3 regions of the Micromonospora sp. NBC_01655 genome follow, and region 3 is predicted to be linked to each of the others. Evidence: riboswitches for the same ligand, from Rfam matches in the RefSeq annotation. Region 3 holds a riboswitch; each other region holds the start of a gene.
The links. Region 3 has a riboswitch for cyclic di-AMP ahead of OOK41_RS10620 (hypothetical protein). Riboswitches for the same ligand answer to the same signal wherever they lie in the genome.
Positions count from the first base shown of each region.

Region 1 (3,266 bases), 4.8 Mb from region 3:
GCGGGCAACCGCCGGTTCGTCACCGGGGTGCCGCGCCACCCGAACCAGGACGCCAGCCACCGGGCGGCCGTCGCCGACGGCCAGCACCCGTTCGCCGTGATCGTCGGCTGCTCCGACTCCCGGCTGGCCGCCGAGATCATCTTCGACCGGGGGCTGGGTGACCTCTTCGTGGTCCGCACCGCCGGGCACACCGTCGGCCCCGAGGTGCTGGGTAGCGTGGAGTACGCGCTGACCGTGCTGGGCACCCCGCTGGTGGTGGTGCTCGGGCACGACTCCTGCGGCGCCGTGCAGGCGGCCCGGGCGGCGGCCAGCACCGGCACCCCGCCCGTCGGCCACCTGCGGGCCGTGGTGGACGCCGTGGTGCCCAGCCTGCACCGGGCCGCCGAGCGCGGGGTCGAGGACATCGACGGGATCGTCGACATCCACATCGCGCAGACCGTCGAGGCGATGCTCGCCGACTCGCCCGTGCTGGCCGCCGAGGTCGCCGCCGGGCGGTGCGCGGTGGTCGGGATGTCGTACCGGCTCAGCGCGGGCGAGGTGCGGACGGTGGCCGCGGTGCCCGCCGGCTCCGTCCCGGCCGTCGCCGCCGCCCCGGACGCCCCGGACGCCCCGGATGCCCTGAGCGCCCCGGCGGCCCCGAACGCCCTGAGCGCCCCGGCCGCCCCGAACGCCCTGAGCGCCCCGGCCGCCGCCTGAGGCGCCCGCAGCGGCGCGACACGACGAGGGCCGCCCCGCGCTGGGATGCGGGACGGCCCTCGATCGCGTGGCGGCGTCGTCAGAGCAGCGACATGTGCACGTGGTCGGTGTGGTTGGAGGGCCCGCTGTAGGACTTCCAGCCGGTCGCCGGGAACCAGATCTGCCGGTTCCAGATGACGTAGTAGATGCCGAGCCGGTCGGCGTTGCGGATGAGGAACGCGGCGAGGTTGTTGCCGTACATCCGGGTGTCGTTGTTGTGCCAGGGAGCGAACCCGCTGTTCTGCAACGACCAGTCGCAGGCGCGGCCCTTGGGGTGCTCCCACGGCCCGCCCGGCCGGTAGCAGCCGACGAACCGGCTGAAGCCGGCCCTCTTGGTCTCCTTGTACGCGTGCAGCGTGCGCGGCGTGATGCAGCCGGAGGTGGTCGGGTCGTTCTCGCTGCACGACTCGGGACGCCAGTCGCCGTCCGAGCTCCGGCCCGGCGCGATCCTCGCGACCGGGGACGTGGCGTTGACCAGGCCACCGGTGAAGCCCTTGCCGCCGACCAGCGCGAGGGACTTCTCGGCGTCGTACTTCTTCTTCGCCATGATCGCAGTCTGTTTCTTCTGCTCGCGGATCTCGGCGTCGAGCGCGAGCTTGGCCTGCACCGCGCGCTCCTTGGCGTCGTTCACCTCGCTCAGCTTCCGCGCGTTGATCATGTTGAGCTGGTCGAGGGCGGTGGCGCGCTTGACGAACGAGTCCGGTGCGCCGCTCTCCAGCAGCACCGCCATCGGGCCGATCCGCCCGGTCCGGTACGACTGGGCGGCCATCTCGCCGACCTGCGGGGCGAGCGCCTCCAGTTCCTGCTCGGCCCGCTTCACCTCCATGGCGAGCTGGAGCTGGCGCTTCGTGGACTTGTCGAGCCTCGTCTTGGCCTGGGCGTACTCCCGGTTGGCCGCCTCGATGACGTCGGTGATCAACTGGGGCTCGTCGTCCTCCTCGTGCCCCGACGGTTTGGGGGTGGAGGGCGCGGCCAGCGCCGGGGCGGCCGGCCCGGCGAGGATCGCCAACGCGGCGAACGCGGCCACCACGGGTGTCAACCAGCGGCGCAGGGGTGCCGTCACAGTGTTCCCTTCCATCGACCGCCGACCGGGTTAGCTGACGGGTTCGGGACGGAACCGGCCCCTACCGCTCGCGCGGATGCACCCCAGGTACCTGGATCCCCGGCTCGCCTCGCGGCGATTGGGCGGCGGCACCGCAGGCGCCGCTGCGCGCCTTCGGCGGTGACCGGCAGCGAGGTTACCCGAGAGGCATCCTCGGGATCTACGTCCGGATGCCGACTAAATGCGTCATTTCGTAATCGCTGTCGGTAGTCAGTGACGCGGTTCTCAGGCGTGCCGCCACTCCCGGTCACGCTGCGAGATGTCACCATGTGCTGTCCGTGCTCCCTTCTCGGCCGGCCCACTGGGCCGGGGGGTCGGTGGGCCGGGCCGGGCCGCCGGGGAACCGGTCGTCGGGCCGCCCGCCGCTGAGCGCCTCCAGCGCGAGGTCCCGCTCCGCAGGACGCCGGTCCACACCGGGGGTACGCGAGGCCGGGACGTCCCCGTCGCCGGCCGGCCGCCCGGGTCCGGCCGCGGCGGCCCGGCCCGCCGCGGTGACCACCGCGGCCAGCCCGGTCGTCAGCGGCACGGCGGCGATCAGGCCCAGCGTGGCGACGGCGCTGCGGACGATCTCCTGCGCCATGAACTCGGTGGTCAGGATCTCGGTCACCGGGCGGGAGTCGGCGGTGAGCAGGAGCAGCAGCGGCAGCGACGCGCCCGCGTACGCCAGCACGATGGTGTTCACCGTGGACGCGATGTGCGCCCGGCCGACCCGGGTGGCCGCCCGGTAGAGCTGCAACCGGGACAGCCCCGGGTTGGCCTGCGCCAGCTCGGTCACCGTGGCCGCCTGGGTGACCGTGACGTCGTCGAGCACCCCGAGCGAGCCGATGATGATGCCGGCCAGCAACAGCCCGTGCAGGTCCACGTCGCCCCGGAACATCGACAGGGTGGTGGCGTCCTCGCTGCCGTACCCGGTCAGGTGCGTGGCGGCGGTGGCCAGGGTGCCGAGGACGCCCGTGAGCACCAGGCTGCCCAGGGTGCCGAGGACCGCGACGGAGGTCTGCGCGCTCACCCCGTGGGTCAGGTACAGCACCACGAACATGATCAGCGCCGAGCCGACGACGGCGATCAGCAGCGGCGACCCGCCGGCGCCGATCCCGGGCAGCACGAACGTCAGCAGGATGGCGAAGCTGGCGGCCAGGCCGGCCAGGGCGGCCAGCCCCCGCCAGCGGCCGAACGCGACGATCGCCAGCGCGAACACCACCGCGAGCCAGACCAGCGGGGTGCCGCGCTGGTGCTCGGCGATGTTGTAGGCGCTGGCCGTCGGGTCGGCGGGGTCGGTCAGCTCGACCAGGACGATCCGGTCGTCGACGGCGACGGTGGGCGCGCCGGGACCGGTCGGGATCGGCGTCTCGACCTGTTGCCCGGCGTCCGGCCCCTGCTCCACCCGGACGGTGGCCGTGCCGCACGGGCCGTCCTGCGCGCCCGGCCC
Region 1 is NZ_JAPEQF010000001.1:6,974,249-6,977,514, reverse strand. Features, by position in the region: gene OOK41_RS30810 (carbonic anhydrase) at 1-696, shown strand, start outside; gene OOK41_RS30805 (hypothetical protein) at 776-1,798, opposite strand; cyclic di-AMP (ydaO/yuaA leader) riboswitch at 1,802-1,933, opposite strand; gene OOK41_RS30800 (YibE/F family protein) at 2,100-3,266, opposite strand, start outside.
Region 1: linked by a shared signal. The riboswitch ahead of OOK41_RS30805 (hypothetical protein) and the one ahead of OOK41_RS10620 (hypothetical protein) in region 3 are both predicted to bind cyclic di-AMP.

Region 2 (3,266 bases), 3.2 Mb from region 3:
GCAGGGCGGGCAGGTTTGGTGCGCCGACCCCGAAGGCCGCCGGGTCCATGGCCAGCCGCCACCGGCCGCCCTCCCGGCGCAGCCCGCCGTCCACGACGGGATCGTCCGGGGCGACCAGCCCGGCCAGGCCGGACACCCGCAGGTAGCGGCGGGCCGCCTCGTCCCGGGAGGCGAACCAGGCCACGGGGCGGGCCGCCAGCTCGCGGGCCCGGTCCAGCTCGGCGGCCGACCAGGCGGCCTTGATCCCGAGGCCGACCACCACGTCGACGGGCAGGCCCCGGCCGCGCGCGGCCAGCGCGAGGCCGACCACGCCGCCCAGCGAGTGTCCCAGGACCACGAGCCGGTCGCCGGGGCGCAGCACCTCGGCGACCCGGTCGGCGAGGCCGGCGAAGGTGTAGGCCGGCAGTGCCGGCGACCAGCCGTGGCCGGCCAGGTCGGGTGCCAGCCACCGGCCCGGCCAGCGGCTCTCCAGCAGCGGCGCGCAGGGCAGCCACACCTCTCCCGTGCCGCCCATGCCGTGCAGCAGCAGCGCCACGCGCCGGGTACCCGTGTCGTCGGTCATGCGGCGCAGTGTCGCACCGCGCGGCCCGCCGGGCGAGCGTCCGGACCGGGAGACGACACCGGCGGACGATACCGACGGGCGACGGCGGGCGGCGGGCGGCGGGCGGCGGCGGTGCCGGGCCGGCGCGGGACGGCACCGGGCCCCGGCTCACGGGGAGAGCCGGGGCCCGGTGGGGGGAGGGTGATCAGGCCGAGTAGCCCCTGGTCGCCGCCCAGTGCGCCAGGGCGACAGTGCTGATCCAGTACGCCGGGACGGCGGGGTCGGCCGAGTCGGCGATCCGCACGGTGCGGCCGTCGTTGCGGTAGCCGACGACGGCGATGTAGTGGCCGCCGGGGAAGGAGTGCCAGCCGCCGTCGACGTCGGTGGCGTCGCCGGCGATGTTCACCACGACACCGCGCCCGGCGCCGACCGCCTGCACCACGTCGGCCTGGAGCCGGTCGATCTGGGCCGCGTTGGCGGCGCCACCCGGGATCATCCGGGTCCGGTACGGGTCGCCCTTGACCATCTCGTTGAGCACCCGGGTGGTGTCCGCGGCCGAGTTGGTGCCCATCTCGGTGGTGCCGAGGCGGCTGGCCAGCCCGTCCTGGTTACTCGCGACGCCGGTGGCGGAGAGCGCGTTGCGCACCGCCGCGGGGCCGCAGTAGTAGTAGGTGGTCTGCGCCTGGTAGTCGTAGTCGAGGAGCTTCGACGACGGCGGCTTCGGGGCGGCCGGCTTCGGGGCGGTCTGCTTCGGGGCCGCCCTGGTGGTCAGGTCGGGGTTCGGCGCGGCCGAGGCGGCGCTCGGCGACGGCGAGGCGCTGGGCGACCCGGTCGCGCCGACCCGGGCCTGGGCGCGGCTGGCCGCGCCGTCGAGGCGGGGTGCGATCTCGGCCACGGCGGCGTTGGTGGTCTGCCGCGGGGCGGGGGTGTCGTCGGCACCGGCCAGCAACACGCCGGTGCCGGAGGCCAGCAGGAGCGCCGCGGCCGAGCCGGCGACGACCTGGTACGGACGCTCGGTGGCGAGACGTCGCAACTGCCGCTTGAGGTGGTCGTTCACGTGTTCCTCCACGGGGATGGGGGAGAGCGGGGGCACCCGGGCATGCGTCGTCGCACGGCGGTGCGGGCGAGACGCCCGCGGCCGGTGGGGACCGCTCTGGGAAGACGCCCGGTCAGCCGGGCGTACGGGTGGGTGCGCCGGTCAGCTCGTCAGCCCGGGGGCTACGGACGCGGGCACCACGGAACCGTGGTGGAGGAACAACCGAGGGGTGGGGGCATGCTGCACGAGGATGGCACTCCTTCCGACACCGCCTACCGGGTTAGCTGACGGATTCGGGCGGGAAGATCGCCCTACCACGGGCCGTGGCCCGCGGATTCACCCCACACGTGCACTGGGTCCCCGGTTCGTGATGGTCACGATTGAGCGGGTCGGCGCGGCGTCGCCTTGTTGCGAACGGGTACCGCACCGGACGGGCCGACATTACTGGCCGGCCTGAGCCCTGCCAACACCGTCCCACCTGCTTAAACCCTCCCCGAACAACTTTCTTGCAGCACATTCGGAGCTGATGCGACTCAATGGGATTGCCGGCCGCCCCGGTGCCGGAGGTCGACAACCGGACGATCGGTCGTGATCGTCGGTGAGTTGTGTCGGCCGATCGGACGCAATGGGTCGACTGCCCGTTTGCGCGGCGACGTGACCGGCGTCACGAGGAAATTCGGGGCGGCTCTCGCTACCGGGCTGGACCGGGTTCAGCCGACCCGGGCCGGGCGCCAGCGGGCGGCCGGGACGGTGCGGCGGGCCGCCGCCGTCGCGGGCCGGGGGGCGGGCACCCGGACGGGGTTGGCCCGCTCCGCGGCGGCGTACGCCTCGGCGGCCAGTGCCCGGGCGGCCTCGGCGGCCAGCTCGGCGTCGCGCCAGGCGGCCCGTTCCCGGGCCACCGCCGCCCGGTGGCCGGCCTGCTTCCCGTCCCGCACCGCCCGGGCCAGCACGACCTCCTGCTGCACCGGGTGCAGCCGGGGGTCCCAGCCGCCCCGGTGCGCGAAGACGTCGCAGAGCTGCCGGATGGACAGCTCGCCGCGCAGGTGGGCGACCGTGGCAGCGTGGTGCAGCCAGCGCTCCCGGGCGGCGTACTCGGCGGGGGTGCGGGGGGTGCGCGGCGCAGGCAGGGCCCACCCGCCGGAGAACCGCCGCGCGGCGGCCTCCGCCTCGTCGTACGCCTGCCAGGCCCGGTCCAGGGCGCCCTGGGCGACCAGCCACGCGTCGCGCCGCCGGCGGGCGGTCTGGGCCGCCCCGGCGGCGGCCACCGCCACCTCCTCGGCGTACCGGCGCAGGTCGGCGGCCTCCTCGACGACCGGGTCGGCGGCGGGCGGGGCGGGGTCGACCGCCGGCCGGTCCCGCTGCGGGCGGGCGACCAGGAAGGTGAGCACGCCGAGGGCCACCACGAGCAGCACCGACCAGATGGCGACGGCCAGCGGCACCTCGACGAGGAACTGATAGAGAACGATGTCCATGGTCGGCACCTCACGGGGGTGGATGCGGGAAGCGGGCTCCGCGCGCCGCCGGGCGGGGCGCGGGCGCGCCACTGGGGCCGGACGGACGGGTGCGGTGGTGAGGTTCGCGGGACGGCGGTGTCGCGGGCGGGGTCAGCCGCGCGGCGGCGCGCGCGAACCGGCGGTCGCCGGGGCGGGGCCGAGGGGCATCCGGTGCGCCGGGGCCGGGTGGACCACG
Region 2 is NZ_JAPEQF010000001.1:5,413,540-5,416,805, forward strand. Features, by position in the region: gene OOK41_RS24510 (alpha/beta fold hydrolase) at 1-562, opposite strand, end outside; gene OOK41_RS24515 (C39 family peptidase) at 747-1,598, opposite strand; cyclic di-AMP (ydaO/yuaA leader) riboswitch at 1,832-1,974, opposite strand; gene OOK41_RS24520 (hypothetical protein) at 2,288-3,049, opposite strand; gene OOK41_RS24525 (hypothetical protein) at 3,182-3,266, opposite strand, start outside.
Region 2: linked by a shared signal. The riboswitch ahead of OOK41_RS24515 (C39 family peptidase) and the one ahead of OOK41_RS10620 (hypothetical protein) in region 3 are both predicted to bind cyclic di-AMP.

Region 3 (3,266 bases):
CTGCCCCCGGGCCGAGGCGGTGGCGCTGCTGGGCGACCCGGCCCGGCAGGGCGAGCTGCATCCGCTGATCACGCGGGTACGCCGGCTGCCGCCCCGGCCGGGCGCCCGGGCCAGTTACGCCATCACCGACCGGCTCGCCGCCGGGCCGCTGCGCTTCCCCGTGACGTACCAGGCGGACGTGCTGGTCGTCACCGACGACGAGGTCGTCACGGTGGCCCGGCAGCGGCCGGCGACCATCGTGCGCAACCGCACCCGGCTTCGCGACGAGCCGGGCGGGGTGGTCCGGATCGACGTGGAGATCACCCTCGCCGCCCCGGCGCTGCTGTTCCGGTACGCCTTCCAGCAGGCCCGATCGGCGCACCTCGGGCTGGCCCGGAGGCTGGGCGAGGTGCTGGACCGTGCCGGGGACGGCCCGGCTCAGCCGACCTGAGCGGCGCGGCCGGCGACGACCGGGTGCGCCCAGTGACGTGGCGTCCGGTGGCCCGCCGGGCGGCGGACCACCGGACGCGCGGTCAGTACACCGACAGGTGCACGTGGTTGGTGTGGTCGCTGGACGGGTCCCCGTTGCCCCCGCTGTACGCCTTCCAGCCGCTGCTGGGCAGCCAGATCTGCTTGAACCAGATCACGTACAGCACGGCGAGGTTGTCCGCGTTGCGAATGAAGTACGCCGCCAGGTTGTTGCCGTAGGTGCGGTCCCCGCCGGAGGCCACCCCGCCGAAGCCGCCCTTCTGGGCGGCGAAGTCGCAGGCCCGCCCCTTGGGATGCTCCCCGGAGCCGCTGGGCCGGTAGCAGGAGACGTACCGGGTGAAGCCGGCCGACTTGGCCTGCTGGAGCGCGTGCAGCGTTCGCGGGGTGATGCAGCCGTTGGCCGGGGTCGGGTCGTTCACGCTGCACGACTCCGACGGCCAGGACCCGTCGGGGTTGCGCTTCGCGGGGGTGGCGTTCGCGCTGGAGGTGCCCCGGTTGGCCCCGCCGCCGCTGGCGCTGGCGCTGGCCTTCTCGTTGGCCACGGTCAGGGCCTGCTCGGCCTGTGCCTTGCGCTTGGCCATCACCGTGACCTGTTTGCGCTGCTCGCGGATCTCCCCGTCGAGGGCCAGCCGGGTCCGGGTGGCCTGGTCCCGGCTCTCCAGCAGGTCGCGCAGCGCCCGGTCCTCGTTGGTGGCGACCGCGTCCAGCGCGGCCACCCGGTCCAGGAAGCCAGCCGGGCTGGTGCTGTTGAGCAGCGCGGACACCGGGCTGAGCCGGCCCGACTTGTACGCCACCCCGGCGATCTCGTCGACCTTGGCGCCGCGCACGATCAGCTCCGCCTCGACGGTCTTGAGCTGGCCGCCGAGCTGCTGCTGCCGCTTGACCGAGCGGGCCAGGGCGCTCTTGGCGTCCAGGTAGCCCTTGCTGGCCGCTTCGAGCTGGGCGCGCAGGGCCGGCGTGCCGCCCTCCTCGTCCTGGCCGGGCGCGGCGGCGCGCAGGCCGGTGGGCGGGGCCGCACCGGCCGGGGCCACCGGCCCGAGCCCGAGGCCGACGGCGAGCGTCAGCACCAGCATCGCCGCCATCCGGGCGGCGGTCCTTCGTTCAGGTGCCACTACTGGCATACGCAGTCCTTCCGTCAGCCGCCGACCGGGTTAGCTGACGGGTTCGGGACGGAAGATCCCTACCGCTCAGGCGGATGCACCCCACGAACATGGTTCCCCGGCTCGCCAGGAGGCGATTAGGCGGCGGCCACCGCAGGCGCCGGAGGGCGCCGCCCGGCGGAGACCGGATCAGAGCCTACCGGTGCGGATGGGGCTCGCGCTGCGTCCGTGACGGACGGTGCGCAGGCCAATGCTTCCAAAACCGGCATACAGGCACAATACACCACCTGATTGATGGGTGTGGGTATCACCAGCCGGTCGGCCCGCAGGGGCCCGCCGACGCCTCGGGCTCCACCTGCAACGTGGCGTGCTCGATGTGGAAGTCCTCGTGCAGGGCGGTGCGGGCCGCGGTCAGCACCGCGCCCACCTCGGCGTCCGGTGCCATGGTCAGGTGGGCCGAGGCGACCTCCATGCCGGAGGTCAGCGTCCAGACGTGCAGGTCGTGCACCTCGACCACGCCGGGCACCGCCGCCAGCCGGTCGTGTACCGCGGTCACCTGGAGGTGCTCCGGCGCGGCCTGCACCAGGATGCGCACCGCGGCCCGCCCGAGCCGCCAGGTGCGGGGCAGGATGAACACGCCGATCGCGACGGCCACCACCGGGTCCGCCCACCACCAGTCGGTGACGGTGATCAGCGCCGCGGCGCTGATCACGCCGACCGACCCGAGCAGGTCGCCCAGCACCTCCAGGTACGCCCCGCGCAGGTTGATGCTCTCCTTCGCCCCGCTGCGCAGCAGCGCGAACGCGACCACGTTGGCGAGCAGGCCCAGCGTCGCCACCACGAGCATCGGGCCCGTGGTCACCTCGGGCGGATTGCCGAACCGGCGGACCGCCTCGACGAGGACGTAGACCGCGACGCCGCTGAGCAGGACGGCGTTGCCGAGCGCGGCGAGCACCTCCAGCCGGTAGAGCCCGAAGGTGCGCTGGGGGGCGGCGGTGGCCCGCCGGGTGGCGGTGATCGCGGCCAGTGCCATGCCGATGCCGAGCACGTCGGTGAACATGTGCCCGGCGTCGGAGAGCAGCGCCAGCGAGCCGGTGCCGAACGCGGCCACCGCTTCGACGATCATCAGCGCGGTGAGCAGCGCGAAGGCCGCCCAGAGCCGCCCCGAGTGGCGGTCCGCGGCGTTCGCCACCGCGCCGTGATGGTCATGACCTGCGCCCACGCCCACACCCTCCGTCCCCGATCCCGACCCGGCCCAATGTATGCTCACATCGCTATGTATGCAAGTAAAGGTCGGACGTCCGACCGGTGACGGGACGGTCAGCCGGTCAGCCGGTCGGGTCGATCGTGGTCAGCCGCTGGGTGGCCCGGGACAGCGCCACGTACAGCGTCCGCACGCCGGAGCCCGGGTCGGCCCGGATCTCGGCCGGGGCGACCAGCGCGACCCCGTCGTACTCCATGCCCTTGGCCTGGAGGCTGGTCACCACCTGGAGGCGCGGCGCGGCCAGGCCGGCGAGCCAGCCGGCGACCTCGTCGCGGCGCGGCACCGGCGTGATCACCCCGACCGTCCCCGCCACCTCGCCGAGCAGCGCGGCGACCGCCGCGACGGTGGCCCGTTCCAGCTCGGCCGGCGGCACGGTCAGCGCGACCGGCTGCACGCCGGTGGACCGCACCGCCCTGGGCAGCGCGAGGTCCGGG
Region 3 is NZ_JAPEQF010000001.1:2,221,346-2,224,611, forward strand. Features, by position in the region: gene OOK41_RS10615 (SRPBCC family protein) at 1-430, shown strand, start outside; gene OOK41_RS10620 (hypothetical protein) at 513-1,589, opposite strand; cyclic di-AMP (ydaO/yuaA leader) riboswitch at 1,593-1,722, opposite strand; gene OOK41_RS10625 (cation diffusion facilitator family transporter) at 1,876-2,790, opposite strand; gene OOK41_RS10630 (AAA family ATPase) at 2,897-3,266, opposite strand, start outside.